DNA from 3 places in the Kitasatospora sp. NPDC004669 genome. Region 3 is predicted to be linked to each of the others. Evidence: riboswitches for the same ligand, from Rfam matches in the RefSeq annotation. Region 3 holds a riboswitch; each other region holds the start of a gene.

Region 1 (4,892 bases), on a different contig from region 3:
AGATCCCTTCGGTCCGGGCCAGCAGCCGGATCGCCGCCACGACCTCCGCGTCCGTGACGTCCTCGACCGCACCGCCGGTCCGACGGGCGATGTCCAGCACGTACGGGCCGTCCGCCGGGTTGCCGATCGCCAGCGACTTGGCGATGGTGTCCGGCTTGACCGGCTTGATCACGTCCCGGCCCGCCTTGAACGCGGCCGACACCGGCGAGCAGCCCTCGGCCTGGGCCCCGAAGATCCGGTACGGCCGGTCCTCCACCAGGCCGAGCCCGATCAGCTCCTGCAGCCCCTTGTCGATCTTCGTCAGCTGCGAACCCGAGGCGATCGGGATGACGATCTGCTCCGGCAGCCGCCAGCCCAGCTGCTCGCAGATCTCGTACGCCAGCGTCTTGGAGCCCTCGCCGTAGTACGGACGCAGGTTGACGTTCACGAAGCCCCAGCCCTCGCCGGCCGAGTCCCCGATCAGCTCCGAGCAGAAGCGGTTCACGTCGTCGTAGTTGCCCTCGATGCCGACCAGCTCGCCGCCGTACACCCCGGCCATCACGACCTTGCCCTGCTCCAGGTCGTGCGGGATGAAGACGCAGGACCGGAACCCGGCCCGGGCCGCCGCCGCCCCCACCGCGCCGGCCAGGTTGCCGGTCGAGGAGCAGGACAGCGTGGTGTACCCGAACGCCCGCGCCGCCTCGATCGCGCAGGCCACCACGCGGTCCTTGAACGAGTGCGTCGGGTTGCCGGAGTCGTCCTTCACGTGCAGCGGAGCGGTGAACCCGAGCTCCCGGCCCAGGTTGTCCGCCTTCACCAGCGGGGTCCACCCCGGGTTCAGGTTCGGCTTGGACGCCACATCGGCCGGCACCGGCAGCAGCGGCGCGTAGCGCCAGATGGACGCCGGACCGGCCTCGATCCGCTTGCGCAGCTCCTCCGCGCGCTCGCCCCCGAACTCGTACGCGATCTCCAGCGGCCCGAAGCACTCCAGGCAGGCGAAGCTGGGACCGAGCGGGAAGCGGGTGCCGCACTCCCGACAGGACAGCGCGGCGGCGGGGCCGAGGTCGACCGAAACGGGTGCGGCAGTGTCGATAGCCATGATGGCGGAGGCCTCTCTCCTCATCTTCCCCGGGACGCGGTCGCGCCACAGGCCGGAATTGGCACCTGTCCCGCCGGGGCCTGTACGACAGCCGAGCGAGAAGGTTGCCGGGACGTCAACGGGCCGTTCCCTCAGTCCCTCTGGATGAGCTTGTGAAGTTGTGGTTCAGCGGCGACCCCGGCGTGCGAAGGTCCGACCGCTGTACGAAGACTGTATCCGAAGGCGTCATCCCTGAAAGGGCCCGTCCGCCACGCGAGATGGCCCGTTCCACCCGACCTCGCCGAGGAGACCCACCGTGCCCGCCGAACCGACCCCCGCACTCCTCCCACAGGCGGCGTCCTGGCTGCGCCGCCGTTCGTGGAGCGCGGCCGACCGGCCGGTTCACGCCCTGCTGGAGGCCAAACGGCACACCCGGCAGACCGTCAGCGTCGTCCTCCCGGCACTCGACGAGGAGGCCACCGTCGGCGACATCGTCCGCACCATCCGCCGCGAACTGATGGACCGCATCCCTCTGGTCGACGAACTGGTCGTACTCGACTCCGGCTCCACCGACGCCACCGCCGCCATCGCCGCCGAGGCCGGCGCCCGGGTGGAGCACCGCGACGCCATCCTGCCCCGGCTGCCCACCGCCCCCGGCAAGGGCGAGGTGCTCTGGCGCTCGCTGCTGGTCACCCACGGCGACATCGTCTGCTTCATCGACGCCGACCTGCGCGAGTTCGACCCCGCCTTCGTCTCCGGCATCATCGGCCCGCTGCTGACCGACGGGGACATCCACCTGGTCAAGGCCATGTACGACCGCCCCCTGGAGACCGAGAGCGGTGCGATCGTCCCGGCCGGCGGCGGCCGGGTCACCGAACTCGTCGCCCGCCCCCTGCTCAACCTCCACTGGCCGGAACTCGCCGGCTTCGTCCAGCCCCTCGGCGGCGAGTACGCGGCCCGCCGCTCACTGCTCGAACGACTGCCCTTCCCCACCGGCTACGGCGTCGAACTCGGCCTCCTGGTCGACGCGTTGGAGCTGGTCGGCCTGGACGGCCTGGCCCAGGTCGACGTCGGCGTCCGACACCACCGCCACCAGGACAGCCAGGCCCTCGGCCGGATGGCCGCCACCATCTACCGCACCGCCCTGGAACGGCTCGACCGCACCCACCGCCTCAAGGCCTCCGCCGACCTGGTCCACCCCCACCTCACCCAGTTCACCCGCGACCCGCAGACCCGCGCCTTCACCGCCCACACCCACCCCGTGACCGCCCTCGAACGCCCGCCGATGCACACCGTTCCCGAGTACGCGAAGCGCCGCACCGACGGGTGACGGACCCGAGCAGTGCGGCCGCTGCGGTTTCGCCGGTTACCCCGGCGGTTGGTTTGCGATGTCCGCCAACCGGCAACATCCCAACCGTGACTCCTCCCCCTCTCGACGAGGAGGCTTCCCACTCGACCCCTGCGGAGCCTCGTGGCGGCCAAGCCCTGACCGCTGCGTATCGCAGGTCTCCGACTGTACGGCTGCGCCGCGCTCCGCTCCGCCGTACGCTCGGAATCCACCCCAACGGGTGAACGGGCAGACCCAGAAGAGGACTCATGGCCGATTCATCGACCAAACGTTCAGGCCAGGCCGGCACCGCCCCCGTCCTGGTGGCCTCCAACCGGGGACCGGTGTCGTTCAGCACCGCCGACGACGGCACGCTGACCCTGCGCCGCGGCGGCGGAGGCCTGGTCTCCGGCCTCTCCGCCATCGACGACCCGAACGCCGTCTGGGTCTGCGCCGCCCTCGGCGACGCCGACCGCCGAGCCGCGAGAGAAGCCCCCGACGGCCGCCTCGACCTGACCGGCCACGAGGTCGGCGGCCAAGCCGTACGGATGCTGGACATAGACCCGGAGACCTTCGCCCGCGCCTACAACGGCGTCGCCAACTCCACCCTCTGGTTCGTCCACCACCTGCTCTACGCGACCCCCACCGCGCCCTCCTTCGACGCGGACTTCCGCACCGAATGGGCTGCCTACCAGGCCTACAACACCGCCTTCGCCGAGGCCCTCGCCGCCGAAGCCGCCCCGAACGCCGCGGTCCTCGTCCAGGACTACCACCTCTCCCTGGCCCCGGCCCTGCTCCGCCGGGCCCGCCCCGACCTGCGGATCGGCCACTTCTCCCACACCCCCTGGGCCCCGCCCGAGTACTACCGGCTGCTCCCCGACGACGTCGCCCGCGCCGTCCTCACCGGCATCCTCGGCGCCGACCGGGCGGGCTTCCTCACCGAACGCTGGGCCCGCGCCTTCGCCGCCTGCTGCGAGGACCTCCTCGACGCGACCGTCGACCACGACGCGATGACCGTCACCCACAACGGCCGCACCACCCACCTCGGCGTCCACGCCCTGGGCGCCGACGCCGACTTCCTCCGCGAACGCGCCCACCGCCCCGACGTGGACGAACGCCTCGCCACCCTCCGCACCGCCGTCGGCGACCGCCGCACCATCGTCCGGGTCGACCGCACCGAACTCAGCAAGAACATCGTCCGCGGCCTCCAGGCCTACCGGCACCTGCTCCGCACCCACCCCGAGTGGCACGACAGGGTGGTGCACATCGCCTTCGCCTACCCCTCCCGCACCGACCTGGCCGAGTACCGCGACTACACGGCCGCCGTGCGGGAACTGGCCGAGGCCGTCAACGCCGAGTTCGCCACCCCCACCTGGCAGCCCCTGATCCTGCACGTCGACGACGACTTCCCGCGCTCCCTCGCCGCCTACCGGCTGGCCGACGTCGCGCTGGTCAACCCGATCCGCGACGGCATGAACCTGGTCGCCAAGGAAGTCCCGGTCGTCTCCGACAACGGCTGCGCCCTCGTCCTCTCCCGCGAGGCCGGCGCCCACGCCGAACTCGCCGAGGACGCACTCACCGTCAACCCGTACGACATCATCGCCACCGCCGAGGCGCTGCTCACCGGCCTCACCATGAGCCGGGAGGAACGCGCCGGCCGCACCAAGCGACTGGCCGCGGCGGCCACCGCGCTCCCCCCGCAGCAGTGGTTCCTGGACCAGCTCAACGCGCTCTGACCGCCTCCCCCAAGGCACCCAACAGCTCCACCACACCCTCGGGGCCGTCGACCACCACATCCGCCCGGTCGGCGAGCTCACGCACCGGCGCGTCCCCCACCGCCCCGGCGCACACCAGCAGCCCCGCCACACCCTGCCCGCGCAGCTTCTCCACCGCCGCGAAGGCCGCCACGTCCCCCAGGTCATCTCCCGCGTAGAGCACCGACCGCGCCCCCCGCTCCCGCAGGAACCCGGTCAGCGCCGCGCCCTTGTCCACCCCCGGCGGCCGCAGCTCCAACACCAGCCGCCCGGGCTCCACCACCAGCCCGAACTCGGCGGCCAACTCCCCCACCGGCGCCCGCAACAGCTCCAACGCCTCCTCCGGCGCACCCGTCCGCCGGGTGTGCACTGCCACCGAGCGCCCCTTGTCCTCCACCCACGTCCCCTCGGGCGCCCCCACCCGCTCCAACACCCCCGGCAACGCCGCCCGCACCCCCGCGACCCCCGGATGCACCTCCGGTGCCGTCACCACGCCCCCCTCCCACCGCTCGGCCCCGTAGTGCCCCAGCACCACCAGCCCCGGCACCCCGTCGAACCCCCCGTACTCCGCCGCCAACCCGGCGGGCCGCCCCGTCACCACCACCACGGCCCCCAGCACGGACGCCAACCCCCGCAACGCCCCCACCACCCCCGGCTGCGCCCGCGCCTGCGAGGGATCCGCCACGATCGGCGCCAAGGTCCCGTCGAAGTCCAAGGCGACCACCGCATCCCCCGGCGCCGCCAGAATCGCCCG
Region 2 (4,892 bases), on a different contig from region 3:
TCACGGAATAACCCCGGTGTCAGGATCTGGTCGACTGGTGGGTGCACCCGGCGGCCGGTCTGGCCGGCACGAGGCTGCCTGTTCCAAGGCTGCGCGCGCGGTCGGTCGGTGGGAGCGTCGGCACCGGCAGAAGCGGCCCGTCGCCGATGAGGGCGGGGACCGCAGCCGGTGGCCAGCGACCTGATCAGCTGGTTACTTGATCAGGTAGATGGTCGCGAACAGGCCGATCCACACGACGTCGACGAAGTGCCAGTAGTACGACACGACGATCGCGGCGGTGGCCTGCTCGTGCGTGAAGCGCTTGGCTGCGTACGTCCGTCCCAGGACCAGCAGGAAGGCGATCAGACCACCCGTCACGTGCAGCCCGTGGAAGCCGGTGGTCAGGTAGAACACCGTGCCGTACGGGTCGGAGGACAGCGAGAGGCCGTCCTTCTTGACCAGCTCGGTGTACTCGTAGACCTGGCCGCCGATGAAGATCGCGCCCATCATGAACGTGATGATGAACCACATGCGGAGCTTCTTCACGTCCCCGCGCTCGGCGGCGAACACGCCGAGCTGGCAGGTCAGCGAGGAGAGCACCAGGATGGTCGTGTTGACCGAGGAGAAGCCCACGTTCAGGGCGTGCGCCTTCTCGGTCCAGAACTCGGCTCCCTTGACGGAGCGGAGCGTGAAGTACATCGCGAAGAGGGCCGCGAAGAACATCAACTCGGAACTGAGCCAGACGATCGTTCCGACGCTGACCATGTTCGGTCGGTTGACCGACCCGTGCGCGTGCCCGGTTTCTACTGCTGTTGCTGTCGCCACGACGGACATTATGTCGGTCCCTTATTCCGTCTTCACGCCGGGGGGTGTCCCTCGGAGTGTCCGGTGCGTGCGGTATGCCCGCTTGGCGGCCGACGGGGTGTCCGGACGGCGATTGGGCAGCGGCGTGTCCCTTTTCTGACGGTTCCTCGGAGCGGCCCGCGACCCCGTTGCCCGGCGCGTCGTTGCACGGTCGGCGCAGCGTCCGGTTGTAGGGGGCAGGGTGCCCGGTCGGCCGTCCGGGTGGTCTGGGCGGGTCAGGGTGACGGGCCGTCCTCCGGGCGGGTGAGCCGTGGGCGCGGCGACTTGAGGGTGAACGTGCGCGATGGGGGCTCGGGAGCGGGGGAAACGGGAGTAGCATCCGGATCAGGTGAACGTGGTCCGGATCACACTTGAGGGAGCAGGACCCATGGCGTACACGACCGACGAGACGCTCACCGTCCTCGTCTACAGCGACGACCGCAACACCCGCGAGCAGCTGCTGACGGCGCTCGGCCGTCGGCCCGCCGAGGATCTTCCGGAGCTGTCCTACCTGGAGTGCGCGACCACCCCCGCGGTGCTCAAGGCGCTGGAGAAGGGCGGCATCGACCTCTGTGTCCTGGACGGCGAGGCGGTGCCGGCCGGCGGGCTCGGCCTCGGGCGCCAGCTCAAGGACGAGATCTACGGCTGCCCGCCGGTGCTGGTGTTGATCGGCCGGCCGCAGGACTCCTGGCTCGCCGCCTGGAGCCGGGCCGACGCCGCGATCTCCCGCCCGGTGGACCCGGTCGCGCTGGCCGGGGCGGTGGCCACCCTGCTGCGGGCCCGACTGGCCAAGCGGACCCCGGCCACGCGTTGAGCGGTGTTGTCTCACCACTAGAGAAGACACCGCCGTAGGAACCCCACCGCTGGATAGGCTGGCTCCATCCGTACGGACGTCCCCGGTGTAGGGGAGCCGACAATAGCTGGAGTCAGCCATGGTGAACGTGAACCCTGCGAACGGTGGTACCGACCCCGCGCAGGTGGTCCGCACCTGGCCGGACCTCCTGGCGGCGCTGTTGAAGGGGGAGGACCTCGACCGCTCGTCCACCGCGTGGGCGATGGACCGGATCATGAGCGGCGAGGCGTCCCCCGTCCAGGTGGCCGGGTTCATGGTGGCGCTACGGGCCAAGGGCGAGTCGGTCGAGGAGATCTCCGGGCTGGTCGACGCGATGTACGAGCACGCCGAGCCGCTGGACATCCCCGGCCCGGCGGTGGACATCGTCGGCACCGGCGGCGACCGGGCGAAGACCGTCAACATCTCCACCATGTCGGCGATCGTCGCGGCGGCCACCGGGGCCAAGGTGGTCAAGCACGGCAACCGGTCGGCCTCCTCCACCAGCGGCTCCTCGGACGTGCTGGAGAAGCTCGGGGTGGCGCTCGACCTGTCGGCCCGCCGGGTGGCCGAAGTGGCCGAGGAGGTCGGGCTCACCTTCTGCTTCGCGGCGAAGTTCCACCCCTCGATGCGGCACGCCGCCACCGCGCGGCGCGACCTCGGGGTGCCCACCGCCTTCAACATCCTCGGCCCGCTGACCAACCCGGCCAAGGTCACCTCGCACGCGATCGGCTGCTTCGACACCCGGCTCGCCGGCCTGATCGCCGGGGTGCTCGCCCGGCGGGGGGCGACCGCACTGGTGTTCCGCGGCGACGACGGGCTGGACGAGCTGACCATCACCACCACCTCGCGGGTGTGGCTGGTGCGCGACGGGGTGGTCACCGAGACCACCTTCGACCCGCGGGACGTCGGCATCGAGCTGGTCGGCATCGAGGCGCTGCGCGGGGCGGACGCCGCGTACAACGCCGAGGTCGCGCGCCGGCTGCTGGCCGGGGAACGCGGGCCGGTGCGGGACGCCGTGCTGCTGAACACCGCGGCGGCGCTGGTGGCGCTCGACCTGGGCGACGCGCCGCTGACCGAGCAGCTCGCGACGGGCATGGCGCGGGCGGCGGAGGCGATCGACTCGGGCGCGGCGCAGGATCTGCTGCGGCGCTGGGCGGACGTCACCAGCCGTAGCTGAGGCGGCAGTTGAGGGCCCGTGCCGGTTCGTCGGCGCGGGCCCTTCGCGCGCCCCGGAGGAGAGCGGGCGAGAGCACTGTCCGGATGGTGGATTCCTGTTTGACCGCTCGACGGACCCGACCTAGAGTCCTGGCCAGGTCATGAGTGACAGCGTCAAGCCCCAGCTTGCTGTCCGGCAACCCTCCGTCCGTGGCGGGGTGCCCTGGGTGAGGACCGGGTCGCTCGGCAAGCCGTCCGTGCGACAAGCGCGGACGCCCGACGACTGGCACTCCCGGGGTCCCTACCCCCGAAGGAGTGCATCCTCATGTCCGTCTCCCACCCGTCGCCCGCCACCACCCTTCTTTCGGCGCGCTCCGCGCGGTCCCTCCCATGCGCCCCGCTCGCCGTCCTCGGCCACGACGTCCAGGTCCCGCTGGCCAGCGGGGAGAAGGTCGGCTACGCGGCGCTCGACTACGCGGCCAGCTCGCCGGCGCTCCAGCGGGTGTGGGACGACGTCGCCGCCTACGCGCCCTACTACGGCAGCGTGCACCGGGGTGCCGGGTACCTCTCCCAGCTGTCCACCGACCTGTTCGAGCAGAGCCGCCGCACCGTCGCCGAGTTCCTCGACCTGCGCGAGGGCGACCAGGTGGTCTTCACCCGCGCCACCACCGACTCGCTCAACCTGCTGGCCTCCGCCGTTCCGGCCGGCACCCGGGTGTTCGCCTTCGAGACCGAGCACCACGCCGCGCTGCTGCCCTGGGCGCACGCCGGGCTGGAGGTCGACTACCTGCGGGCGCCGCGCTCGCGGGCCGAGGCGGTGGCCGTGCTGGACGCCGCACTCGCCGGGGCGCCCGCAGGGCCGAAGCTGCTGTGCGTCACCGGGGCCTCCAATGTGACCGGTGAGCTGTGGCCGGTCGCCGAACTGACCGCGACCGCGCACCGGCACGGCGCCCGGGTGGTGCTGGACGCCGCCCAGCTGGCCCCGCACCACCGGGTCTCGGTGCGCGAGCTGGACGTCGACTGGATCGCCTTCTCAGGTCACAAGCTGTACGCGCCGTTCGGCGCCGGGGTGCTGGCCGGGCGGACGGACTGGCTGGACGCGGCCGACCCGTACCTGGCCGGCGGCGGGGCGACCCGGACGGTGGCGCGGGAGGTGGACGGCTCGGTGGCCGTCCAGTGGCACACCGGCCCGGCCCGGCACGAGGCCGGCTCGCCGAACGTCATCGGCGCCTACGCGATCGCCTCGGCCTGTCGGGCGCTGACCGAGGCCGGCTTCGACGCGCTGGAGGCCCGGGAGCGGCAGCTGGTCGAGCGGCTGACGGCGGGGCTGGCGGAGATCCCGCAGGTCAGGGTGCTCAGCCTGTTCGGCGCGACCGGTGACATTCAGAGCGCCGCCCGGGTGGGCGTGCTGTCCTTCGTCGTCCAGGGCTGGAACAGCTCGCACTTCTCGGCCGCGCTGTCCGCCGAGTACGGCATCGGGGTTCGCGACGGACTGTTCTGCGCCCACCCGCTGGTGCGCACCCTGCTCGGGGAGGAGTCCGGGGTGGCGCCCGGTCCGGTCTCCGAGTGCGGGGCGCCCGAGCCCTCGCTGCCGGGCGAGCGCAGCCTGAACGCGATCCGGGTGAGCTTCGGCGCCGGGACGCCGGACGAGCACATCGAGCGCTTTCTGACCGCCGTCCGGGAGCTGGTCACGGACGGCGCGGCCTGGAACTACCGCAACGAGGGTGGCCGTTGCGTCGCCACTGTGCAGATCGACAGGGGCCGTCGCGAGGGCTGAGTCCTACTCGTCCAGGCCGAGGGCGAATGCCGCTTCCAAGTCGTGCTGGGAGTAGGTGCGGAAGGCGATCTGGGTCTCGGTGTGGGCCACGCCCGGGACCTTGTTGAGCCGACCCGGGATGACCTCGGCCAGGTCGTCGTGGCGGCGGACCCGGACCATCGCCACCAGGTCGTAGCCGCCGGTCACCGAGTACACCTCGCTGACGCCCTCGATGGCCGCGATGGCCTCGGCGATCTCCGGGATGCGGTCGACACTGGTCTTGATCAGGACGATGGCGGTGATCACTGTTCGGGCTCCTTTGTGGGG
Region 3 (4,892 bases):
CCGTACGCGGTTCGGCTGGTCGGCCTGGAACTGGCCCGTCGACAGGCCCACTTGGCCGGGCGGCGGGAACTGGTCGGCCAGGTCGTCGAGGACATCGTGCGGGACGTGATCGCACCGGCGGCCGCCGAGCGCAGGCTCGCCACGTTCGGGCTGGACGCCAAGGCCGCCCACCGGGTCGTCCTGGGCCGCCTGGCACCGGACGGCGCGGGGGCGGCGGCGGACCGGCGGCTGGCGCGGCTGCCCTGGCTGACCGCGGGCCGCCCCGAGTCCCCCGAGCCGGTGCTCACCGCCGTGGTCAACCGGTACCTGGTGGCGGTGGTCCCGCAGTCCGCGCCCGTGGACAAGCTGGCCCGGCGCTTCGGCACCGCGCTGACCGGCCTCGACACCCGCGCCGCGGTCGGGATCGGCGGATGCTACCGAGGCGTCGACGGCCTGCGCTGGAGCTGGTTCGAGGCCCAGGCGGCCCTCACCCGGGGCCCCGGGGTCCACGCCGGTGACCCGCTCAACCTTCCCCGGCTGCTGCTGTCCAGCCCCGATCTGCCGTTGAAACAGCTCGCCGCCGAGGTGCTGCGCCCGCTCACCCGGTTCGACGAGACCAACAACGCCGATCTCATCACGACCCTGCGCGCCTACCTGGCCGCGGACTGCTCGGTCCAGGCGGTCGCCGACCGGCTGTACGTCCACCGCAACACCGTCCGCTACCGGCTGGACCGGATCGAGCGCCTCACCGGCCGATCACTGCAGTCCATGCAGGACCGCTTCCAGCTCTGGCTCGCCCTCCTCGCCGCCTTCCCCGACCGGACATCGGCGATTCCCCAGCATGATTGACCGTTTCCGACGATCAGCCGGGAGCCGGCGGGGCGACGGGTCGGTCAGGGATGGCGCAGGGCTTCGGTGAGGCGGTCGGCCGCCTCGACGACGGCCTGGGAGACGCTCGCGCCGGGGTGGCGGGTGAGGCGTTCGATCGGGCCGGAGACGGAGACGGCGGCCACGACCCGGTTGGACGGGCCGCGGACGGGGGCGGAGACGGAGACCACGCCGGGCTCGCGCTCGCCGGCGGACTGGGCCCAGCCGCGGCGCCGTACGCCGCTGAGGGCGGTGGCGGTGAAGCGGGCGCCCAGGAGGCCGCGGTGGAGGCGCTCGGGTTCCTCCCAGGCGAGCAGGATCTGGGCGGCGGAGCCGGCCTTCATGGGGAGGGTGACGCCGACGGGGACGGTGTCACGAAGGCCGGAGAGCCGCTCGGCGGCGGCCACGCAGATGCGGACCTCGCCCTGGCGGCGGTAGAGCTGTGCGCTCTCGCCGGTGACGTCGCGCAGGTGGATGAGGACCGAGCCGGCTGCCGCCAGCAGCCGGTCCTCACCGGCCGCCGCCGAGAGCTCCCCGAGCCGGGGGCCGAGGACGAACCGGCCCTGGAGGTCCCTGCCGACCAGGCGGTGGTGTTCCAGTGCGACGGCGAGCCGGTGGGCGGTCGGCCGCGCCAGGCCGGTGGCGGCGACGAGTCCGGCCAGCGTGGCGGGACCTGCCTCCAGGGTGCCGAGGATCGAGGTGACCTTGTCGAGCACGCCGACGCCGCTCGTGTTCTCCATGGATGGGTACTCCAGTCTCAAACCCCGTGAGCGACGGGTGGGTTCCGCTCACGGAGGCTCCCCGCGGGGAGCGGGGGGTGGTCAGCGAGAACGGGCCGGAGAAGTCGGCCGATTGCCTGCGCCGGGCACGAGACGGGTACGCGAAAGGGCCGGGGCGGGAAGCGCCCGGGCGAAGGACAGCGCAGAGAGCACCGTGTCTCCTCATCTTTCCCGCGCCACGTTGGCGACAGGCCGGAGTTGGCACTGATCCCGGACGGCGCGGCGCGTACTTCGGACGCCGAGTCGACCGGGGAGTTGCCGGGGCTTCGTAGGGCCGGTCCCTCCACCCCTCTGGATGATTCGCGAGGAACGATACAAGACTCCCCGGCCGGCCCGCCAAACCTCCCCCATCGCGTGCGGACGCTCCGCATCATCCGGTCAGGGGGTTGGCCGCCGGTTGGCCGCCGCTAAAGGCGAGCGCTGAAGGTTCCACCCGATCCGGCCCATCCCCGACCGGCTCGTCGGCGTGGGGACCGCCGTCGTCAACCCAGGGTGCGGTCGAGGTTGTAGGCGGCGCTGATCAGCGCGAGGTGGGTGAACGCCTGTGGGAAGTTGCCCTGTTGCTCGCCGGTGTGGCTGATCTCCTCGGCGTACAGGCCGAGGTGGTTGGCGTAGGTGAGCATCTTCTCGAAGGCGAGCCGGGCCTCGTCCAGGCGGCCGGCCCGGGTGAGGGCCTCGACGTACCAGAAGGAGCAGATCGAGAAGGTGCCCTCCTCGCCGATCAGGCCGTCCGGGCTGGCCTGCGGGTCGTACCGGTAGACCAGTGAGTCGGAGACCAGGTCGGCGCTGAGCGCGTCCAGCGTGGAAAGCCACTTGGGGTCCGTGGGTGCGATGAACTTGGCCAGCGGCATCATCAGCACCGCGGCGTCCAGCACCTGGTCGTCCTCGTGCTGGACGAACGCCCTGCGCTCCGCGGACCAGCCCCGGTCCATGATCCGCCGATAGATGGCATCACGCGCGGCACCCCAGCGCACCAGGTCGGCCGGCAGGCCACGGCGCCGGGCGATCCGGACGGCCCGTTCGATCGCCACCCAGCACATCAGGCGGGAGTAGAGGAACCTCTTGCGACCGCCGCGGGTCTCCCACACGCCCTCGTCGGGCTGGTCCCAGTTGGCACAGACCCAGTCGACCACGGCGCACACGGCGTCCCACTGCTCGCTGGAGATCGGCTGACCCCACTTGTCGTACAGGTAGACGGAGTCCAGCAGGGCGCCGTAGATGTCGAGCTGGAGCTGGTCGACGGCCGCGTTGCCGACCCGCACCGGAGCGGACCCCCGGTAGCCCTCCAGGTGCGGAAGCTCGCGCTCGGGCAGTTCGCAGCGGCCGTCGATGCCGTACATGATCTGCAACGGGCCGGAGGGCCGGGTCTCGTCCCGGTCGATCCGGGCGGTCAGGAAGCCCATGAACGCCTCGGCCTCACCGGTGAAGCCCAGCCGCAGCAACGCGTACACGCAGAACGCGGCATCCCGAACCCACAGGTAGCGGTAGTCCCAGTTGCGTGCGCCACCGATCCGTTCCGGCAGGCTGGTGGTCGGCGCGGCCACCATCGCGCCGGTCGGGGCATAGGTGAGGAGTTTGAGCGTCAGCGCCGAGCGGTGCACCATCTCCCGCCACCGCCCTCGGTACCGGCTCTGCGCCAGCCACCCCCGCCAGAACGCCACCGTGGCCTTGAACTCCACCTCCGCCTCGCGGTGGGCGCAGCCCCTCGGCGGCACGGCGCCGTCGACCCGGTCGAGCGCGAATACCGCCGTCTCGCCCTGGCTGAGCTTGAACTCGGCGGTCACGTCCAGCTCGTCGCACTCGACCGCCACCGTGGAGGTGAGCGCGAGTGACAGCGCAGCGGACTCGAAGATCGCCAGGCAGTCCCCCTGCCGCCGCACCACATGCGACTGCGCCCCGTAACCGAACCGCGGCGCGACCCGCACCCGGAACGGCATCGAGCCCCGCACACACACCACCCGCCGGATCAGCCGGTGCCGCCCGGTCTCACCCGCCACATGACCGCCGACGATCGGCATGAAGTCCTGGATCTCACCGACGCCGTCCTCGGTGAGAAAGCGGGTGATCAGCACATTGGTGTCGGGGAAGTAGAACTGCCTGGTCCGGCACGGCACGGCCGCCGCCAACTCGAACGCCCCGCCCCGATCCGCGTCCAGAATCGCCCCGAACACACTCGGCGCGTCGAACGACGGACAGCAGTACCAGTCGATCGTCCCATCCGTGCCCACCAGCGCCACGGTCCGCAAGTCGCCGATCAGCCCGTGCTCGGCCACCGACAGATACCGCTCCGTCTCACCCGGCGCCCGGGGTCCCAATCCTTCACCCATCGCGGCACACCTCTCCTCACCCAGTCTGCCGCGAGCCCGGACCACGCGGCCACCGGGCCCGTCCGGTGGCACCTCCACCCAGCGGGATGGCCGGTACCGGTACGGCCGGGTTCGGTGACCGTGACGTGACCCCGGATGACCTCAAAGTGACCCCGCCGGCCGCCACGAGGACCAGAGCGGCAACCGCCGGGCCTCGCCGGTTCGGCCCACAGCAGCCCTTCGGGCGCGGAGCAACAAGGTGTACCCGATCGGACACGGGAGAACGACCGGCGCGAGTCGGTCGTGGGCGGAGAAGCCCGGCCGGAGCAGGGGCAACACCCCGTCAAGAAGACGGGAAGGACGCATCAAGGTCGTCAACACGGGCCTCCGACGCGGCGCGTCGTCCGCGCCGACCCGCTAGCGTGGGCGACTTCCTTTCCCGCGACCCGTCCGAGGAGCACAGTCCCGTGTCCGCCAGCTTCACGCACCTGCACGTCCACACCGAGTACTCGATGCTGGACGGGGCGGCGAAGAACGGCAAGCTGTTCGCCGAGGCGGAGAGACAGGGCATGCCCGCCATCGCGATGAGCGACCATGGCAACATGTTCGGCGCGTACGAGTTCTTCCACGCGGCCGCGAAGACCGGCGTGAAGCCGATCATCGGCATCGAGGCGTACGTCGCGCCGGGCTCGCGCTTCGAGAAGAAGCAGGTGTTCTGGTCGCCCGGCGGCCAGCGCCCGACCGGCGCCGACGGCGAGGGCGGCAAGGACGTCTCCGGCGGCGGCCGCTACACCCACATGACGATGTGGGCGCGGAACCCGACCGGTCTGCGGAACCTCTTCCGGCTCTCCTCGCTCGCGTCGATGGAGGGCTACTACATGAAGCCCCGGATGGACCGCGAGCTGATCGCCACGCACGCGGACGGCATCATCGCCACCACCGGCTGCCCCTCCGGCGAGGT

What was found. Region 3 has a riboswitch for S-adenosylmethionine ahead of ABZW30_RS15565 (IclR family transcriptional regulator). Riboswitches for the same ligand answer to the same signal wherever they lie in the genome.
Region 1: another riboswitch for S-adenosylmethionine. It lies ahead of thrC (threonine synthase); the one in region 3 lies ahead of ABZW30_RS15565 (IclR family transcriptional regulator).
Region 2: another riboswitch for S-adenosylmethionine. It lies ahead of ABZW30_RS24600 (aminotransferase class V-fold PLP-dependent enzyme); the one in region 3 lies ahead of ABZW30_RS15565 (IclR family transcriptional regulator).

What each region holds. Positions count from the first base shown of each region.
Region 1 is NZ_JBEXKB010000013.1:105,257-110,148, forward strand. It holds gene thrC (threonine synthase) at 1-1,078, opposite strand, end outside; SAM riboswitch class I at 1,096-1,229, opposite strand; gene ABZW30_RS14055 (glucosyl-3-phosphoglycerate synthase) at 1,374-2,387, shown strand; gene ABZW30_RS14060 (trehalose-6-phosphate synthase) at 2,654-4,120, shown strand; gene otsB (trehalose-phosphatase) at 4,107-4,892, opposite strand, start outside.
Region 2 is NZ_JBEXKB010000031.1:31,251-36,142, forward strand. It holds gene ABZW30_RS24580 (c-type cytochrome) at 1-4, opposite strand, end outside; gene ABZW30_RS24585 (heme-copper oxidase subunit III) at 193-813, opposite strand; gene ABZW30_RS24590 (hypothetical protein) at 1,211-1,636, shown strand; gene trpD (anthranilate phosphoribosyltransferase) at 1,755-2,831, shown strand; SAM riboswitch class IV at 2,967-3,084, shown strand; gene ABZW30_RS24600 (aminotransferase class V-fold PLP-dependent enzyme) at 3,135-4,586, shown strand; gene ABZW30_RS24605 (Lrp/AsnC ligand binding domain-containing protein) at 4,590-4,871, opposite strand.
Region 3 is NZ_JBEXKB010000015.1:94,005-98,896, forward strand. It holds gene ABZW30_RS15560 (PucR family transcriptional regulator ligand-binding domain-containing protein) at 1-828, shown strand, start outside; gene ABZW30_RS15565 (IclR family transcriptional regulator) at 873-1,586, opposite strand; SAM riboswitch class I at 1,785-1,927, opposite strand; gene ABZW30_RS15570 (glycoside hydrolase family 15 protein) at 2,108-3,952, opposite strand; gene dnaE (DNA polymerase III subunit alpha) at 4,399-4,892, shown strand, end outside.